2 regions of the Massilia endophytica genome follow, and region 2 is predicted to be linked to the other one. Evidence: predicted binding sites of a transcription regulator. Region 2 holds the regulator's gene; the other holds the start of a gene.
The links. Region 2 encodes LexA, which represses DNA repair genes until DNA is damaged. Its sites were predicted from a motif close to ACTGTATNNNNATACAGT; they were not measured.
Positions count from the first base shown of each region.

Region 1: LSQ66_RS13520 (PA0069 family radical SAM protein) is a predicted target of LexA. The motif match lies at 2,196-2,213, and genes of this name have one in related genera.

Region 1 covers NZ_CP088952.1:2,976,758-2,986,066, reverse strand. Annotated here, with positions in the region: gene LSQ66_RS13530 (Hsp70 family protein) at 1-1,500, opposite strand, end outside; gene LSQ66_RS13525 (DUF2760 domain-containing protein) at 1,497-2,051, opposite strand; gene LSQ66_RS13520 (PA0069 family radical SAM protein) at 2,229-3,380, shown strand; gene LSQ66_RS13515 (GlxA family transcriptional regulator) at 3,377-4,348, opposite strand; gene LSQ66_RS13510 (MBL fold metallo-hydrolase) at 4,440-5,234, shown strand; gene LSQ66_RS13505 (gamma-glutamylcyclotransferase) at 5,231-5,797, opposite strand; gene LSQ66_RS13500 (LysR family transcriptional regulator) at 5,825-6,712, opposite strand; gene LSQ66_RS13495 (VOC family protein) at 6,798-7,340, shown strand; gene LSQ66_RS13490 (fumarylacetoacetate hydrolase family protein) at 7,337-8,359, shown strand; gene maiA (maleylacetoacetate isomerase) at 8,356-9,000, shown strand; gene LSQ66_RS13480 (GGDEF domain-containing protein) at 9,001-9,309, opposite strand, start outside.
Region 2 covers NZ_CP088952.1:3,188,975-3,198,283, reverse strand. Annotated here, with positions in the region: gene LSQ66_RS14600 (hypothetical protein) at 1-384, shown strand, start outside; gene LSQ66_RS14595 (glutathione S-transferase family protein) at 434-1,060, opposite strand; gene lexA (transcriptional repressor LexA) at 1,063-1,704, opposite strand; gene rpsF (30S ribosomal protein S6) at 1,923-2,303, shown strand; gene priB (primosomal replication protein N) at 2,323-2,643, shown strand; gene rpsR (30S ribosomal protein S18) at 2,645-2,935, shown strand; gene rplI (50S ribosomal protein L9) at 2,957-3,409, shown strand; gene LSQ66_RS14565 (replicative DNA helicase) at 3,522-4,922, shown strand; gene LSQ66_RS14560 (DUF47 domain-containing protein) at 4,978-5,604, shown strand; gene LSQ66_RS14555 (inorganic phosphate transporter) at 5,638-6,648, shown strand; gene LSQ66_RS14550 (bile acid:sodium symporter family protein) at 6,722-7,693, shown strand; gene LSQ66_RS14545 (nucleotidyltransferase family protein) at 7,690-8,247, shown strand; gene LSQ66_RS14540 (helix-turn-helix domain-containing protein) at 8,280-8,846, shown strand; gene LSQ66_RS14535 (GNAT family N-acetyltransferase) at 8,834-9,309, shown strand, end outside.

The DNA.
Region 1 (9,309 bases), 210 kb from region 2:
AACGCACAGTGCCTCGATGGGAGGGGCCATGCCCGGAATCGCAGGCATGGCGGATTCCACTCCCACGTAGTAGGAGCGGGCGGTGCCGCCGCGGATGCGCACCCCGGCGCCGCGCCGCACATAGCTGTAATAGGCCGCGCCGCGCGCCACCGCCAGATCGAGGTCGGCCCCGGCCAGCATGCGCGCAGGCGGCGTGCCTTCGGTGGCGAGCCAGCCGTTCAGCGTGTCCATCACGCGCTGCGACAGCAGCTGCGACTTGAACACGCCGCCGTTGAACAGCACTGCGCTTGGATGCAGGAAGCTGTGTGCGGGGTTCGGCGTGAAACCCGGCAGCTCGCCCGTAGCACCCACCTGGCGCGCCAGGAAGGCGGCGAGGTGGCGCGTGATCGCCGCGTCCTGCGCATAGGGCAGGCCAAGCTGTGTCAGGCCCGCGCGGGCGCGCACGGCGGGGCGGGCGGAAGAATCCACCTGGGGGAAGAACCCATCGGTGATGAAGGCCGAGACCTCCGCGCGCGTCAGCTCGGTGCGGATCGAACCGCCGATCAGCTTCGAGCCGCGGCTCGGGATCACGATGGGGCAGCTCTCGGCGCTGGCATCGGCCAGCAGTTGTTCCTTGGCGCTGCGGCAGCCGTAGGTGAGGGCGCGCATCTGCCAGGCATCGAGCTGGGTGCTGTTGGCGGCCAGCTTGCGCGATACCAGGTGGGCCAGCGCCAGGTCCATATTGTCGCCGCCCAGCAGGATATGGTCGCCCACGGCCACGCGGTGCGGCTCCAGCTTGCCGTCGCGCTCGGCGATGGCGATGAGCGAGAAGTCGCTCGTGCCGCCACCGACGTCCACCACCAGAATGATGTCGCCCGGCTTCACGTCCTTGCGCCAGCGGCCTTCGCTGCCCTGGATCCAGCTGTAGAGCGCCGCCTGCGGCTCCTCCAGCAGGGTCAGGCCCTGATAGCCCGCCGCCAGCGCGGCTTCCGCCGTGAGCTCGCGCGCGCCCGGATCGAAGGAGGCGGGGATGGTCACCGTGACGGACTGCTGCGCGAAAGGCGCTTCGGGATGCGCGGCATCCCACGCGCGGCGCAGGTGCTCGAGGTAGCGGGCCGACGCCGCCAGCGGAGATACGCGCGGCACCTCGTCCGGCGCATCGCTGGGGAGGATGGCCGCGCGGCGGTCCACGCCGGGGTGGCACAGCCAGCTTTTGGCGCTGGACACAAGGCGGATAGGCGTGGTGGCGCCACGGCTGCGCGCCATCTCGCCCACCGCCGAATTTTCGCTCGCGCTCCAGGGCAGGGCGAGGTCGCCCGGCGCCAATTCGTCCGCATGCGGCAGATAGAGGAAGGATGGCAGGAGCGGCAGTTCTTCGACAGTGCCCGGCGCCGTCAACTGCGGCACGGGCAGCACTTTCTGTACGGTGTTCTCGCCTTCGCTGCCGCCAAGGTCCACGTACGACAGCGCGCTGTGCGTGGTGCCAAGGTCGATGCCGATGGCGTAGCGCGGCTCGCTCACAGTTCCACCTCGGCGGGAGCGAGGACCTTTGCATCATGCGTCTCGGCCAGCTTGGGCAGGCGCACGCTGCTCGCGCGCCAGCCGCGGTGGCTCAGGGACCCGGTGAACGGCGCCTTGCCGACCACGTTCCCGGTCAGGCGTACGGAGGCCGCGTCGAAGCCTTCCGGCAGGATGATGCGGCTGCCCTCCGCTTCGCTGCGCACCGGCTCGATGGTGAAATGCTCGCGCAGCACCTTCGCGCAGCCTTCATGCACGACGCGCGCGGCGGCGCCGATGTCAGCATCCGAATAGGCGCCCAGGTTCTCCTGAGTGAAATCGATCAGGCGCGCTTCGCGCTGGAACAGGCTCAGAAGCTGGAGCGCGGCATCGGGCGTGGCTTCGCGCAGCGGGGCGGGCGCTGGCGCAGGCGCTGGGGCGGGCGCTGGCACAGGTGCGGCGGCGGGCTGCTGGATGCGGGCGGCGAATTCGGCATCGCCCAGGGTCTTGAAAAAGGCGCCAAAGGCGAGGGGAATCCTGCTCCAGAAGGATGGCAGAGTGGTCGTTTTGCTCATGTTATTGCTCTTGATTGGGGGAAGGGATCGGCTGCGCTGTCGGACGGCGCCGGGATCGGAATCCGGAGAATTGCGAATCATACCAGCTAGCGCCAGCACCGGGCACGCGCCCCGCTTGCAGCGCGGGGAGAGTGGGCATAAAATACTGTATATATATCCAGTATTCCGGAGCTTCGCATGCAGGACCAAGAATTCGAAGGGCAGGTGATGTTGCCGCCCAAGCCGCTCAATGCACAGAAGGGGCGCGGCGCCGTCTCCAATCTGCAGGGGCGCTACGAGGTGCATGAGCGCGAAGACTACGACGATGGCTGGGAGCGTGAGGAAGAAGCGCCCCGCATCTTCCGCACGCACGTTACCGAAGAGATGGCGCGCACGATCCTGAGCCGCAACCAGTCGCCGGACATTCCTTTCGGCGTGTCGCTCAACCCCTACCGCGGCTGCGAGCATGGCTGCATCTACTGCTTCGCCCGGCCCACGCACAGCTACCTGGGTCTCTCGCCCGGACTGGATTTCGAGAGCAAGCTGTATGCGAAGGTCAATGCGCCCGAGCTGCTGCGCGGTGAGCTGGCAAAGGCGGGCTACAAGCCCGAGCCCATTGCGCTCGGCGTGAATACGGACGCCTACCAGCCCTGTGAGCGCGACTACAAGCTTACCCGGCGGGTGCTGGAAGTGCTGCAGGAATGCGACCATCCGGTCGGCCTGATCACCAAGTCTTCGCTCATCGAGCGCGACCTGGACATTCTTGCACCCATGGCGGCAAAGCGGCTGGCAGCGGCTTCCGTCACCCTGACCACGCTCGACCCGGCTATCGCGCGCACGCTGGAACCCCGTGCCGCGGCGCCGTCGCGCCGCTTGCGCACCATCCGCACGCTGACCGATGCTGGCATTCCTGTTGGCGTGAGCATTGCCCCCATCATTCCCTTCGTGACGGAGCCGGACATCGAACGCGTGATGGAAGCGGCCTTTGAGGCAGGCGCCATCATGGCGAGCTACGTGGTGCTGCGCCTGCCCTGGGAAGTGAGCCCCCTGTTCAAGGAATGGCTGGAAGCGCACTTCCCCGACCGTGCGGCCCGCGTGATGAACCGCGTGCGCGACATGCGCGGCGGGAAGGACTACGACGCCACCTTCGGCAGCCGCATGCACGGCGAGGGCGTATGGGCGGACCTGATACGCCAGCGCGTGGACAAGTCCGTGCAGCGCCTGGGCATGCACGGCCGCGGCCTGCGCTTCAAGCAACTGGACTGCACCATCTTCAAACGTCCCGTCGTGGTGCCGCCCCGCGCCGCCAAAACCCGCGCTTCTTCCTCCGGCCAGCTCGATCTCTTCTAGGCCTGGCCGAAAGCCTGGCGGTACTGGGCTGGTGTGAGGGACGTCAGCTCCTTGAACATGCGGCGCATGCCCGAATCGCTGCTGAAGCCCAGCTCTGCGCTGATGCTGCTGGCGGGCAGGGAGGTGTGGATCAGGCGTTCGCTGACCTGGTTCAGTTTCAGGCAACGCACATAGCTGGCCACCGGCTGGCCGGTTGCGGCAGCGACCTTGCGGGCCAGCGTCCGCTCGGTGGTATTCAGTTCCTGCGCCAGCCGCTTCAGCGTGAGGTCCGACGCGGGCAGCCGCTCGGCAACGGCGTGCAGCTGGCGCAGCAGCCGGTTCGGCTGTTCGATCAGGTTCATGGTGCGGAAGGCGTGATGCCTGCGTTCCGGCCGCGGCAGCACCATCAGCTTCGCCAGTTCGCGGTAAGCGTCTGCATTCAGGCGTTTTTCGATGGCCGCCTGCGCAATCGGCAGATAACCGTTCACGCCCGATGCAGAGGCGTTCCGCTCGTGCCACACATCCGTGCTCTCGGTTTGCCAGCGCACCTTCGGAAAGCGCAGGCGCGCGAGATCCGCCAGCCACCACGTCACGGTAGCAGCCTGTCCGTTCATGCGTCCGGTAGCCGCGGCGATGCAGACGCCTGTGCAGTAGCTCCAGATGCCCACGGCCCTCGGCAGCTCCGCCAGCGCGCGGATCAAAGCGCTGTTCTGTGCCACCGCCACCTCCACCTGGCGCGTGGACTCGCCCCAGAATCCCGGAACCAGCACGGCGTCCGGCGCCGCCTCGCGGATCGCACTGGCCGCGCGCAGAGCCTGGCCATGGGCGCATTCCACAAGGCCTTCCTGCAAACCCGCAAAGACCGGTTCGAACACCGGCTTGCCGGACCGCCGGTTTGCGGCATGCAGCAGATCGGCGAAGGCGAACAGCCCGGCCGGCATGCAGCCGGGATAGAGCAGGAGTGCGACGCGGAAGGGTTTCGATGCCATGGCCGGAAATGGATGATTTATGTCGTATATGGCCATTCTAGACGCGAAGCAGGATGGGCACAATGTGCTCATCCATGAAAGGAAAACAGCCATGAAAATCACTCAGCTACGCAACGCCACCGCCATCATCAGCATTGGCGCCATGCGCATCCTTGTCGATCCCATGCTGGCCCCCAAGGGCGCGCTGCCGCCATTGCGGCTGCTGGGGGAACGGGTACGCAACCCGCTGGTCGAACTGCCGCCGTCGGCCGAGACCGAGCTGGAGACCGTCACGCACTGCCTCATCACCCACTGCCAGAAAGGCCACTTCGACCACCTGGACCGCGCCGCCAAGCGCTGGCTGCGCGAGAAGCAGATTCCCGTCATCTGCACGCCGCACGATGCGCAGCACCTGCGCCAGCGCGGCCTGAACGTGCAGCCGCTGCCGGAGCACCATGCGGCGCCGCAGCCCTTCTTCGGCGGAACGATCAGGACGGTGCGCTGCACGCACGGGCGGGGCATGGTGGGCCTGCTGATGGAGCACGGGGTGGGCTATTTCATCGAAATGCCGGGGGAACCAAGCCTCTACCTCTCCGGCGACACCATCCTGACCGATACCGTGCGCAGTTTCATCGCGCATCACCAGCCCGATGTGGCGGTGATTCCTGCAGGCGGCGCGAAGTTCGACCTGGGCCACGAAATCATCATGGACGCGGAGGAGGTACTGGAGTTTTGCCGCGGTTTCGGCGGCATTACGGTGGCGAACCACCTGGAAGCGCTCGGGCATTGCCCGGTGACGCGCGCGCAGCTTGCATCGGCCGCGCGGCATGCGGGCCTTGGCAGCCGCCTGCTGATCCCCGCGGACGGCGAAACCCTGGAGTTCAGCGCGGTACAGGCTGCCGCTTAAGGGCGCAGCCGCGCGAGATGGCGCTCAATGGCGAATACATGTTCGTCGTGATGGCCCATCGCGCGCAGCGCCTCCGCAAGCTGCAGCAGGTATTCCGCATTCGGCCCGCTGGGTCCAGCCGCCTGCGCGATGTGGGCGGCAATCTCCTCTTCGCTCGCCGCGCCGAGGAAGGCGGCGTTATCTTCTTTTGCGATATAGACCAGGCCTTCTTCGCTGCCCCCGCCGTCGAAGTGGATGTCGATGGCCAGGCGCAGGTAGCCGTTCTTCTCGCGATGGTCCAGGTGCGCGAACTCCTCTGGCGTTACCAGATAGGCCATGCCGTGGCAGACGGCTCCGGGCTGGGGCACGATGGTGGCCACGCGCCCCGGCGCTTCGGGTGTTCCGCGATGGTCGTGCGAGCCTTGCCAGAAGCGTCGCGTCCAGCCCTCGATGCTGGCGGGGCGGCGTTCGATGAAGGGGAAATCCGCCTTGTAGATCAGCGAACCGTAGCCGAACAGCCACACGCTGTGGTGGCCGTCGAATTTGTCCATCGCCCGGTTGATCTCGATGGTGTTGTGGGACATGCGCTGCGATCCTGCAAAAAACTGTGATTATAGGGTTCCTTGCGCTTTCACGAATCCGCCCAGGAAGTCGATGAAGCTTTGCGCGGCGGGAGAGGGCGAGCGCGACGTCTTGGTGTAGACGAAGAACTTGCGCGTCAGCTCCGGCGCCGCAAGCGGACGCATTTCGAGTCCGTAGCGTTTCACCATCGGCTCCGCATACGGCAGGCAGGCCGTCACTCCGAGTCCCGCGCTCACCATGGCCAGCGCCGTCGTCATGAAGGTCACCTCGTTCTGGGGATTGAGCGGCTGGCGCATTTCGCGCAGCAGGCGCTCTGTGAACTGGCCCTGCAGGGCGATGAAGGGATGGTCGTTCATGTCCGCCCAGCGCACGCTCTTCTTCGCCGCCAGCGCATGGCCTGGCGGGAAAACGGCCACGAAGGGCATTTCGAAGAGCAGCGCCGCGTCGATCTCGGCCAGCGCATCGCGCTCCGGCCCGATGCCCACGTCCACTTCGCCGCTGAACACGCGGCCCGCCACATTGTCCACCGGGCAGTCCACGAGCCGCAGCTGCACCTTTGGCCAGACGGCGCGGTAGGCCGCCATGGCTTCCGGCAGCAGGGTGCAGGACAGCATTTGCGGCGCGGCGATGCGCACGGTGCCCTTGTTGAGCGCCTTGCGGCTGGCGATATCGGCCATGGCGCCGTCCAGGTCCTGCAGCATCTTGTCGAACAGGGGATAGAGCTCGCGGCCCACTTCGGAGAGCTGCACCCGCCGCGTATTGCGCTCCAGGACCTTCACGCCCAGCAGCTGTTCCAGCTCCTTCACCTGGCCGCTGAGCGCCGACTGCGTGAGGTGCAGCAGCTCGGCCGCGAGGGTGAAACTGCCGGTACGGGCCACTGCCACGAGGGCGCGCATCTGGCGGACGGTTGGACTCATCTGGAAAATCGATAAATGACGATAAAAATATCGTTTGTATGATAGCTGATTCGGGAGTCTAATGACGGGATCAAGGAGACCCGCCATGAAAATCAAGCAGATCCACCATGTGGCCTACCGCTGCAAGGACGCCAAGGAAACCGTCGACTGGTACGTGAAGCACCTGAACATGGACTTCGTGCTGGCCATCGCAGAAAATGAAGTGCCGTCCACCAAAGCCCCCGACCCTTACATGCACGTCTTCCTCGACGCGGGCCAAGGCAACATCCTCGCCTTCTTCGAACTGCCGACGCAGAAGCCGATGGGCCGCGACGAGAACACCCCCGCCTGGGTGCAGCACCTGGCGCTGGAAGTGGCTTCGATGGACGAGCTGCTGGCCGCGAAGGAGCGCCTGGTCGCCGCGGGCATCGACGTGATCGGTCCCGTGAACCACACCATCTTCAAGTCCATCTACTTCTTCGACCCGAACGGCCACCGCCTGGAACTGGCCGCCAACACGGGCACGCCGGAAATGATGCAGAAGCTGGACGATGTGAAATGGGCCATGCTCGAAGAATGGTCGAAGACGAAAAAGGCGCCTGCGCATGCCGCCTGGATGCACGCGCCGCAGCCGGAGGGACAGGCATGAAACTCGCAACACTGAAGAATGGAAAACGCGACGGCCAGCTGGTTGTCGTCAGCCGCGACCTGCGCAGCTGCGCTCCCGCACAGCATATCGCGCCGACCCTGCAGGCGGCGCTGGACAGCTGGGAAGAGGTGAAGCCCCAGCTCGAGCAGCTCTACGCGCAGCTCAACGACGGCGCCGCGCGCGACGTGCAGCCCTTCGACGAGACGCGCTGCCACTCGCCGCTGCCGCGCGCCTACCAATGGGCGGACGGTTCGGCCTATATCAACCACGTGGAGCTGGTGCGCAAGGCGCGCAACGCCGAAGTGCCTGCGTCCTTCTATACCGATCCCCTGATGTACCAGGGCGGTTCGGACAGCTTCGTCGGTCCGCGCGACCCGGTGTATGCGCTGAGCGAGGAGTGGGGCATCGACCTGGAGGCGGAAGTGGCGGTGGTGACGGGCGATGTGCCGATGGGCGCGACCGAAACGCAGGCTGCGAAGGCCATCCGCCTCGTCATGCTGGTGAACGACGTATCGCTGCGCAACCTGATTCCGAACGAACTGGCCAAGGGCTTCGGCTTCTTCCAGTCCAAACCCGCGAGCGCGTTCTCGCCGGTAGCGGTGACCCCGGACGAGCTGGGCGCCCACTGGCGGGACAACAAGCTGCGCCTGCCCCTGCTGGTGCACCTGAACGGCCAGCCCTTCGGCAAGCCGAATGCGGGCGAGGACATGACCTTCAGCTTCGCCCAGCTGGTGGCGCACGCCGCGAAGACGCGCGAACTGGCGGCCGGCAGCATCATCGGCTCGGGCACCGTATCGAACAAGCAAGGCAGCCTGCACGGTTCCAGCATCGCCAATGGCGGCGTGGGCTACTGCTGCCTGGCCGAAGTGCGGATGTATGAAACCATCGAGGGCGGCGCGCCGAAAACGGGCTTCCTCAAGTTCGGCGACACGGTGCGCATCGAGATGCAGGACCCGCACGGCGCCAGCATTTTCGGCGCCATCGACCAGACGGTGCGCGACTACCGGGACCGCGCATGAAGCTCTATACCTATTTCCGCAGCTCCGCCGCCTACCGCGTGCGCATTGCCCTGAACCTGAAAGGCCTGGCTTACGAGTCCGTTCCGGTGCACCTGCTGCGCAACGGTGGCGAGCAGCTGGGCGAGGCCTACCGCGCGGTCAACCCTTCCGCCCTGGTGCCTGCGCTGGAAGACGATGGCGCGGTGCTGACCCAGTCAATGGCGATTATCGAATACCTGGACGAGATGCACCCCACCATGCCCCTGCTGCCGCAGGACGCGCTGGGCCGCGCCCGCGTCCGGGCGCTGTCCCTGACGGTGGCCTGCGACACCCACCCGCTGGGCAACCTGCGCGTGCTGAAGCACCTGAAAGGCCATATGGGCCTTTCGGAAGAGGCCAAGATGGATTGGTATCGCCATTGGATGAACGAAGGCATGGCGGCACTGGAAGCGCAGCTGGCGCGGGACGGTGCAACGGGCCGCTTCTGCCACGGCGATACGCCCACCATGGCGGACTGCTTCCTGGTGCCGCAGGTGTTCAACGCCCAGCGCTTCGAGATCGGCCTGGCGCCATATCCCACGATTGCCGCCATTCACGAGCACTGCGCGCAGCTGCCTGCCTTCCGCCAGGCCCACCCTTCGCAGCAGCCGGACGCGGAATAGTCAGCCCGGCGCGCCAGCCGGAACGGGCGCGGAGAACTCCGCGTCCGTGAAGGGCACCACCCTGTTGCGGCCCTGTTTCTTGGCGCGGTACAGCGCCTTGTCCGAGCGCACCAGCAGGGAAGAGGGCGTGTCCGCCGAACCGTTGGCCAGGGCGGAGGCCACGCCCACGCTCAGCGTGAGCGCCACCTGGGCGCCGGATTCCCCCTCGATGCGCAGCGCGCAGGCCGTTTCGCGCAGGCGTTCGGCCGCCAGCACGGCCACGTCCAGATCCGTTTCCGGCATCAGCACCACGAATTCCTCGCCGCCGAA
Region 2 (9,309 bases):
GACCATCTCGGCTACAGTCAGTCGGGCTGCGAGCCGCCCGCACTCAAGCCGGTAAGCAATGAGGAGGCTGCGCAGCGCACGGAAGCGGCATACCGGAGCTGGCAGGCTTGCTATAAGCGCTTTGCCGACCGGTTGAACGCCGAGTTGGTCAACAATAAGGAATTCCCGGTAGAGCTGTTCGTGGCGTTCTCGGAAGAGGCGCAGGCGGCAGTAGCCGGTGTCGAAAAACAGCATGCGGACTGGGTCGCGCTATCGCGCCAGATGGCGGAGCTGGAATTGGCCCAGTTTGCAGTTATGGAGGCGCGCCGGGCGACGGAGGCGCGCCGCCGCGAGCTGGCGTGGGAATCGCGCAGCCGGCCCGTGATATCGGCCAAGCCCAGGTAATTTCCAGGGATCGGCGTCCGGCGCCTGAAGATCGCCGCTCTGGCCTGAACTACCAGGGATCGGCGCCCGGCATCTCGTAAGGATGCTGCCAGCCTGGCAGGGCCGCGATGCGGTTCAGCCAGGCCTGCACCAGCGGCGGATAGCTCACGCTGGCCTGCCCGGGCCAGTACATATAGCCGCACAGGGAAAAATCGGCTGCGCTGACCTGGTCGTCCAGGATGAAGGCGCGGCCGTCCGCCAGCTCTTCTTCCAGACGGATCATGTCCGCATCGAAGCGGCGGCGGAACCAGGGCAGCACCGTGCCCGAATAAGCGCCTTCGTCGTCGAACTTCTGGCCGAAGCGCAGGTGGGCCATGGACATGCCGACCCGGTTCGCTTCCCAGAACAGCCATTCGCGCACGCGTTCCAGCCGCTCCTGCGTTTCGCCGCCATAGGCGTTCAGGTGTTCGGCCATGTGCAGCAGGATGGCGTTGGACTGCACATAGGGCCTGCCGTCATGCACCAGCAGCGGCACTTCGCCGTATTTCGCCAGGCTGCGGAAAGGCTCGGGACGGTCTTCCCGCGCCAGGCGCAGGTCGATCTCCTCGTACTCGTGCGGCACGCCCGCCACGTTCAGCATCAGCTGAACCTTGTAGCTGTGGCCGGACTCGCAGCTGCCGTAAAGCTGGAACCCCATGCTCAGTGCCAGGTGCGCAGCAGGCCGACGGCCAAGCCTTCCAGCGCGAACTCGTCATCGGGGTTGACGGTAATGGTCTTGAAGTCCGAGTTCTCCGGCAGCAGTTCGATCACCGAGCCCACGCGGCGGTAGCGCTTGACCGTGACTTCGTTGCCCAGGCGGGCGACGACGATCTGGCCGTTCTTGGCGCTGTCCACCTTCTTCACGGCCAGCAGGTCGCCGTCCATGATGCCCACGTCGCGCATGGACTCGCCGCGCACTTTCAGCAGGTAGTCCGGCTTGGAGGTGAACAGGCTGGGGTCGACGCTGTAGCTCGTCTCCAGGTTTTCCTGGGCCAGGATGGGGGAACCGGCGGCGACGCGGCCGATGAGCGGCAGGCTCATCAGTAGCGGGGCAGGGACGTGCGCCATCGGCGTGCTGGACTCGGCAAAGGAGCCCAGCAGGCGGATGCCGCGCGAGGTGCCGGCGGTAATTTCGATGGCGCCCTTGCGCGCCAGCGCTTTCAGGTGCTCCTCGGCGGCGTTGGCGGACTTGAAGCCCAGCTCGGCCGCAATCTCGGCGCGGGTCGGCGGGAATCCGGTGTTCTCGATCGCGTCCTTGATGAGATTGAGGATTTCTTCTTGCCTTGCAGTCAGCTTGATCATGGTGTGTCACTGTGGATATCGACAGACTGTATTTTTGTACAGTGCGAGGGATATTGCAAGGAATTTGTTGTTTTGGGCGAAATATTTCTTAAAGGGGTCTGTCCCCCTGGCCGCTCTTCCAATCAGCAGCGAAACCTGCTATGCTTGCGGGCTTACCTCTTCCCACACTCGTCTTGACGCCGGGGTGGGCTATTTTCACAGTCCTTAAGGGAGTTTGCATGCGTCACTATGAAATCGTATTTATCGTCCATCCGGACCAAAGCGAGCAAGTGCCCGCGATGATCGAACGTTACAAGGCCAGCGTGACCTCGCGCGGCGGTAACGTGCACCGCGTGGAAGATTGGGGCCGCCGTCAAATGGCGTACTCGATCCAGAAACTGGCCAAGGCACACTACATCTGCATGAACATCGAGTGCGACAACGAGACTCTGGTCGAACTGGAAACCGCATTCAAATTCAATGATGCCGTGCTGCGTCACCTGACCGTCAAGATGAAGAAAGCGGAAACCGCTCCTTCGCCGATGATGAAGTCGGTCCAGCGTGAAGACGCGGCCAAGAGCCATCGCGCCGAAGCACCAGCAGCAGCCGCAGCGGCCTAAGTCTTAGCAGGAAACGGAACTGAACCAACTCCAGTTCACCGCCCTCATCACCGAACGGGACGCCTTGCGCTACACCCCGGCCGGTCTGCCGATTGTGAATGCAGTACTGCAGCACAGTTCGCAACAGATGGAGGCAGGCATCGCCCGATTGACCGAGTTCGACATCGCCGCAGTCGCTGCGGGGGAGATTTCAGGACGGTTCAACGCGGCGGCCCTGGGCGGAGTCTACGAGTTCACGGGTTTCCTGGCCAAGAAAAACCGCAACAGCAAAAGCCTGGTATTTCACATCATTGATTTCCGTGCTGCCGAGAGCAGCGCACATTTAGATACAGGAGCCTAAAATGGCATTCGGTAAAAAGTTCGACAAAAACAAAGCTAAGCTGAAAGAAAAGCGCAAGCAGCAAAATCCTCTGTTCAAGCGCAAGAAGTTCTGCCGCTTCACCGCCGCCGGCGTTGAGCAAGTGGACTACAAGGATGTAGACACGCTGAAAGACTTCATCCAGGAAAACGGCAAGATCATGCCAGCCCGTCTGACCGGCACCAAGGCGCACTACCAGCGTCAAGTGGACACCGCCATCAAGCGCGCCCGCTACCTGGCCCTGCTGCCTTACACCGATCTGCACCACGCTTAATCGGCCATCCTGGAGAACACTATGCAAATCATTCTGTTGGAAAAAGTTATCAACGTCGGCAACCTGGGCGACGTGGTGAAGGTCAAGGACGGCTACGCACGTAACTTCCTGATCCCGCAAAAACTGGCACGCCGTGCCACCACCGCCGCTGTGGCCGAATTCGAAGCCAAGCGCGCTGAACTGGAAAAAGCCGCCGCTGCCAAGCTGGCTGCCGCCCAGGCGCAAGGCGAGAAGCTGAACGGCATGACCGTCACCGTGGCCCAGAAGGCCGGCGTGGATGGCCGCCTGTTCGGTTCCGTGACCAACTACGACATCGCCGAAGCCCTGACCAAGGCCGGCTTCGCCGTGGAAAAAGCTGCCGTGCGCATGCCGACCGGCCCGCTGAAGACCACGGGCGAGCACCCTGTGTCCGTGCAGCTGCACACCGACGTGGTGGTCGAAGTGACCGTCGCCGTCGTGGGCGAAGCTGCCTAAGTCCAGGCCTGGAATTCCTTCCACGCCAAGACTGTTGTACAAATAAAAAAGCCGGGTTCGCCCCGGCTTTTTTATTGCCGGAATTTTTTGACGCCTTGCTGAAGCAGGTATAATGCCCGCCATGAACGCCGCCGCTCCATCCGATCCGCAAGTCGACGCCCTCCGCATCCCGCCCCATTCCATCGAAGCCGAGCAATCGGTGATCGGCGGTCTGCTGCGCGACAACGCGGCCTGGGACCGTATCGCGGACTTCATGCACGCGGACGATTTCTACCGCTACGACCACCGCATCATCTTCGAACAGATGGTGCGCCTGATTAACGCCGGCAAGCCCGCCGACGTCATCACCGTTTTCGAAACCCTCACCATGCTCGGCAAGGCCGAGGAGGTGGGCGGCCTGCAGTACCTGAACGCCATGGCGCAGAACACGCCGTCCGCCGCGAACATCCGCCGCTATGCGGAGATCGTGCGCGACCGCGGCGTGCTGCGCAAGCTCATTACCGTGGCCGACGAGATCTCGGGCAACGCCTTCAACCCCCAGGGCAAGGAAGTCAAGCAGATGCTGGACGAGGCCGAGTCCAAGATCTTCGCCATCGCGGAGCAGGGCGCGCGCGGCGCCTCGGGCTGGACGGCCGTGCAGCCCCTGCTGACCCAGGTGGTGGAGCGCATCGACGAACTCTACTCGCGCGACAGCGGCAGCGAGATCACGGGCGTGCCCACGGGCTTTATCGACCTGGACCGCATGACCTCCGGCCTGCAGCCGGGCGACCTGGTCATCGTGGCGGGCCGTCCTTCCATGGGCAAGACCGCCTTCTCCGTGAACATCGGCGAGAACGTCGCCATCGAGGCGGGCCTGCCCGTGGCCGTGTTCTCCATGGAGATGGGCGGCGCCCAGCTGGCCATGCGTATGCTGGGCTCGGTGGGCCAGCTGGACCAGCACCGCCTGCGGACCGGCAAGCTGAACGACGAGGACTGGCCGCGCCTGACGCACGCCATCCAGAAGATGAACGAGGCCCAGCTCTATATCGACGAGACGCCGGCCCTGAACCCCATCGAGATGCGCGCCCGCGCGCGCCGCCTGGCGCGCCAATGTGGCAAGCTGGGATTGATCATCGTGGACTACCTGCAGCTGATGCAGGGCTCGCAGCCGGGCGACAACCGCGCCGCCGAGATCTCCGAGATCTCGCGTTCGCTGAAGGGCCTGGCGAAGGAGCTGCACTGCCCGGTGATCGCGCTGTCGCAGCTGAACCGCTCCCTGGAGCAACGACCGAACAAGCGTCCCGTGATGTCCGACCTGCGCGAATCCGGCGCTATCGAACAGGACGCGGACGTGATCATCTTCCTCTACCGCGACGAGGTGTACAACCCCGACTCGCCGGACAAGGGAACGGCCGAGATCATTATCGGCAAGCAGCGTAACGGCCCGATTGGCGCGATCCGCCTGACGTGGATGGGCATGTACACCAAGTTTGGCAACTACACGGGTAACCTGTCGATCTACCAAGGCGACTAACCCAGAGGGGCCCTCGGCCCTGGCAGTACCGACGAATCAATTAACGGAGAATAAAATGTTTGGACGCTTGATGCCCACCGAGGGCAAATTCTTTGACCTGTTCAACCAGCACGCGGAACTGTGCGTGAAGGGCGCGCGCGAGATGCTGGGCCTGATGACCAGCTTCGACGACCTGGAAAACCGCGTGCACGCCATCGAGAGCATCGAGAAGCAGGCCGACAAGATCACCTATACCTGCGTCGACCTGCTGCACAAGACCTTCATCACCCCCATCGACCGCGACGACATCCACAAGCTCATCACCAAGATGGACGACATCCTGGACATGATGGAAGACGCGGGCCAGACCGTGTCCCTGTACGACCTGCACTCCGTGACCCCGGAAGCGAAGCGCCTGGCCGAACTGGTGCTGGCCTGCTGCGAGAAGGTCAAGGACGCCGTGGCCCTGCTGGCCAACATGAACAATGCGCGCGACATCGTGGCCATCTGCGAAGAGATCGACCGCCTGGAATCGGACGCCGACCACGTGATGCGCGCCGCCATGTCCAAGCTGTTCCGCGACGAGCCTGACGTGCGCAACCTGATCAAGATGAAGGCCATCTACGAGATCCTGGAAACGGTGACGGACCGCTGCGAAGACGTGGCCAATATCATCGAAGGCATCATCGTCGAAAACGCATAAAAAGCCCTCGCAGGCATCAGAAAAGAATAATCTATGCAGACCCTCCAAATCAGCATCTACGCCCTGGCAGCACTGATCTTCCTCGCGCTGGTGTTTGACTTCATGAACGGCTTCCACGATGCCGCGAACGCGATTGCGACCGTGGTGTCCACCGGCGTCCTGAAACCGCAGACCGCGGTGGCCATGGCCGCCTTCTTCAACTTCATCGCGATCTTCGTGGTTGGTCTGAAGGTGGCGACCACCATCGGCAAGGGCACCATCGACCCCCATGTGGTGGACCACTACGTGATCTTCGGGGCCCTGGTGGGCGCCATCGTCTGGAACCTGATCACCTGGTACTACGGCATTCCTTCGTCTTCCTCGCACGCCCTGATCGGCGGCCTGGTGGGCGCCGCGGTGGCCAAGGCGGGCACGGGCGCCCTGATCTCCGGTGGCCTGATCAAGACTGTCGTCTTCATCGTGGTGGCGCCGCTGCTGGGCTTTGTGCTGGGTTCCGTCATCATGCTGCTGGTGTCCTGGGTGTTCGTGCGCTCCACACCGCGCAAGATCGACGGCTGGTTCCGCCGCCTTCAGCTGGCGTCCGCGGCAGGCTACAGCCTTGGCCACGGCGGCAACGACGCGCAGAAAACCATGGGCATCATCTGGATGCTGCTGATCGCCTCCGGCCACGTGGCGGCGGGCGACGCGGCGCCGCCCACCTGGGTCATCGTGGCCTGCTATGCGGCGATTTCCTTCGGCACCCTGTTCGGCGGCTGGCGCATCGTGAAGACCATGGGCCAGAAGATCACCAAGCTCAAGCCCGTAGGCGGCTTCTGCGCGGAGACCGGCGGCGCGATCACGCTGCTGATGGCGTCCTTCTGGGGCGTTCCCGTTTCCACCACCCACACCATCACCGGCGCCATCGTCGGCGTCGGTTCGGCGCAGCGCCTGTCGGCCGTGCGCTGGGGCGTGGCGGGCAACATCGTGTGGGCCTGGATCTTCACGATCCCCGCATCCGCCTTCGTAGCCGCCATCGGCTGGTGGATCGGCACGCACATCATGTAAGCAGCTGCGCGCTGCAGAAAAAAGGGGGCCGCCGGCTCCCTTTTTTTTCGCCCGCAGAGGTTAGAATGTCCCGATGAGACTTCTGACCCGCATCATTCCCGACGGCTTCACCGCCGCACTCCTGATTACCGTCGCGCTGGCGACTGTGCTGCCCTGCGAAGGCGCTACCGCCGTCGTTATGGGCAGGATCACCACCTTTGCCATCGGTCTGCTGTTCTTCTTCCATGGCGCGAAGCTCTCGCGCGAGGCCGTGATCGCGGGGCTGACGCATTGGCGGCTGCACCTGCTGGTGCTGTGCCTCACCTTCGTGATGTTCCCCGTGCTCGGCCTGCTGATGAAGCCTCTCGCGGGCAGCGTGCTGACGCCGGAGCTTTATGTCGGCTTCCTTTTCCTGTGCATGTTGCCGTCCACCGTGCAGTCCTCCATCGCCTTCACGTCCATGGCGCGGGGGAATGTGCCGGCGGCGGTGTGCAGCGCGTCGGCGTCCAACTTCCTGGGCATCTTCCTCACGCCGCTGCTGGTGAGCGCTTTTGTCGCCACCGGCGCCACGGCCCGTTCTCCGGCGGACGCGGTGATTGCGATTACCCTGCAGCTGCTTGCGCCTTTCATTGCGGGCCAGGTCATGCGCCGCTGGATCGGCCACTGGGTGGACCGCAACAAGCACCTCATCAAATACACGGACCAGGGGTCGATCCTGCTGGTGGTCTATACGGCGTTCAGCGAGGCGGTGGTGGAAGGCCTGTGGCACAAGGTGCCGGTGGAGGCGCTCGCCGGCGTGGTCGTGGTCTCCTGCGTGCTGCTGGCCGTGGTGCTCTATCTCTCGGGCTGGTTCAGCCGCAGGCTGGGTTTCAACAAGGAAGACCAGATCACCATCGTCTTCTGTGGCTCGAAGAAAAGCCTGGCGAGCGGCGTGCCGATGGCCAAGGTGCTGTTTGCGGCGTCCTCGCTCGGCATGATCATCCTGCCGCTGATGATCTTCCACCAGATCCAGCTCATGGTCTGCGCTGTTCTCGCCCAGCGCTTCGCGAAACGCGATTCGCAGTGAAGCACGCCGCGCAGCTGCGCGCCCTGGCACATGCCAGTCCGTGGTTCATGCCTCTCCTGAAGGCGGGCGCCTCGCTGGGTTTGAAGGACTGGTGCATCGGCGCCGGAGCAGTGCGCACGCTGGTCTGGGACGCCCTGCATGGCCGCACCATGCCGCCCGCGCTGGCCGACGTCGATTTCGTCTACTTCTTGCACGGCGCCGAGAATGAGGAAGAACTGGAGCTCCGGCTGTCGCTTGCCGCACCCGGTATCCCATGGGAAGTGACGAACCAGGCTACCGTGCACCGCTGGTACGCGGCCCAATTCGGGCGGCCCATCGCTCCGATTCCTTCCCTTGAGGCGGGTGTCGCAGGCTGGCCAGAATTTGCGACCTGCGTGGGACTTGCTCTGCATGGCGGCGACGTGCGGGTCGTCGCGCCCCATGGCCTGGAAGACCTTTTCGCCATGCGTGTGCGCCGCAATCCGGCGTCAGTAAGTAAAGAGGAATTCGCTGCCCGCCTTGCGCAGAAGCGCTTCAGCGAACGATGGCCGCAGGTGAGGACCGAAATGGCTTGATGTTGTCTCATATTTGAGATATTGTCTCGAATATGGGAAATGACAACGCATTTGAGCTGCGGCTGATCGAACGGCTTGCGGCGCTGCGCGAGGAGCGCGGCTTCTCGCTGGAGGAGCTGGCCAATGCCAGCGGCATCAGCCGCGCGACCTTGTCGCGGCTGGAGCGGGGCGAAACCAGCCCCACCGCGCAACTGCTCGGCAAGCTGTGCGCCGTCTACGCCATGCCGATGTCGCGGCTGATCGCGGAGGCGGAGGCCCAGCCCGCGCAGCTGATACGGGCCGCCGAACAGTCCACCTGGGCCGATATCGAGAGCGGTTTTACGCGCCGCATGGTGTCGCCGCCCGCCAAGGGCTTTCGCACCGAGCTGATCGAAGGCCGCCTGCCGCCGGGCGCGGTCATCGACTATCCGCTGCCGCCGGTGCGCGGACTCGAACAGCACATGTGGATGCTGAGCGGCGTCCTTGAATACACGCTGGAGGGTGTCACCCACCGCCTGCAGAAGGGCGACTGCCTGCGCTTCCATCTCTTCGGCGCCACCCGGTTCCACTGCCCCGGCCCCCACGCCGCCCACTACCTGATAGCAATATGCGAACCCTGATCGAACTCGATGCCGCCGGCCTGCGCGCCGAGGCGGATGCGCTGGCCGAGGTGCTGCGCGACTGTGTGCTGAACGGAGCCAGCGTGGGCTTCGAGCTGCCTTTCCCGCATGACGAGGCGCGCGCCTTCTGGCTTGGCCTTGTGCCTTCGCTGGAGCGCAGGGAGCGCCGCCTGTTCGCGATGCGCGGCGAGGACAGCGTCATCTGCGGCACGGCCCAGCTGGTGCTGGCAGGGATGCCCAATGGCCGCCACCGCGCGGAGATCGCGAAGATGCTGGTGCATTCGCGCGCACGCCGCCAGGGAATCGCCCAGACCCTCCTGCTGCATGCCGAGGCCTGCGCACGCGAAGAAGGCCGCAGCCTGATCGTGCTCGATACCTGCACCGGCTATCAGGCCGAGCCCATGTACCTCAAGCTCGGCTACCAGGTCTGCGGCACGATTCCCGATTTCGCTACCATGCCCGA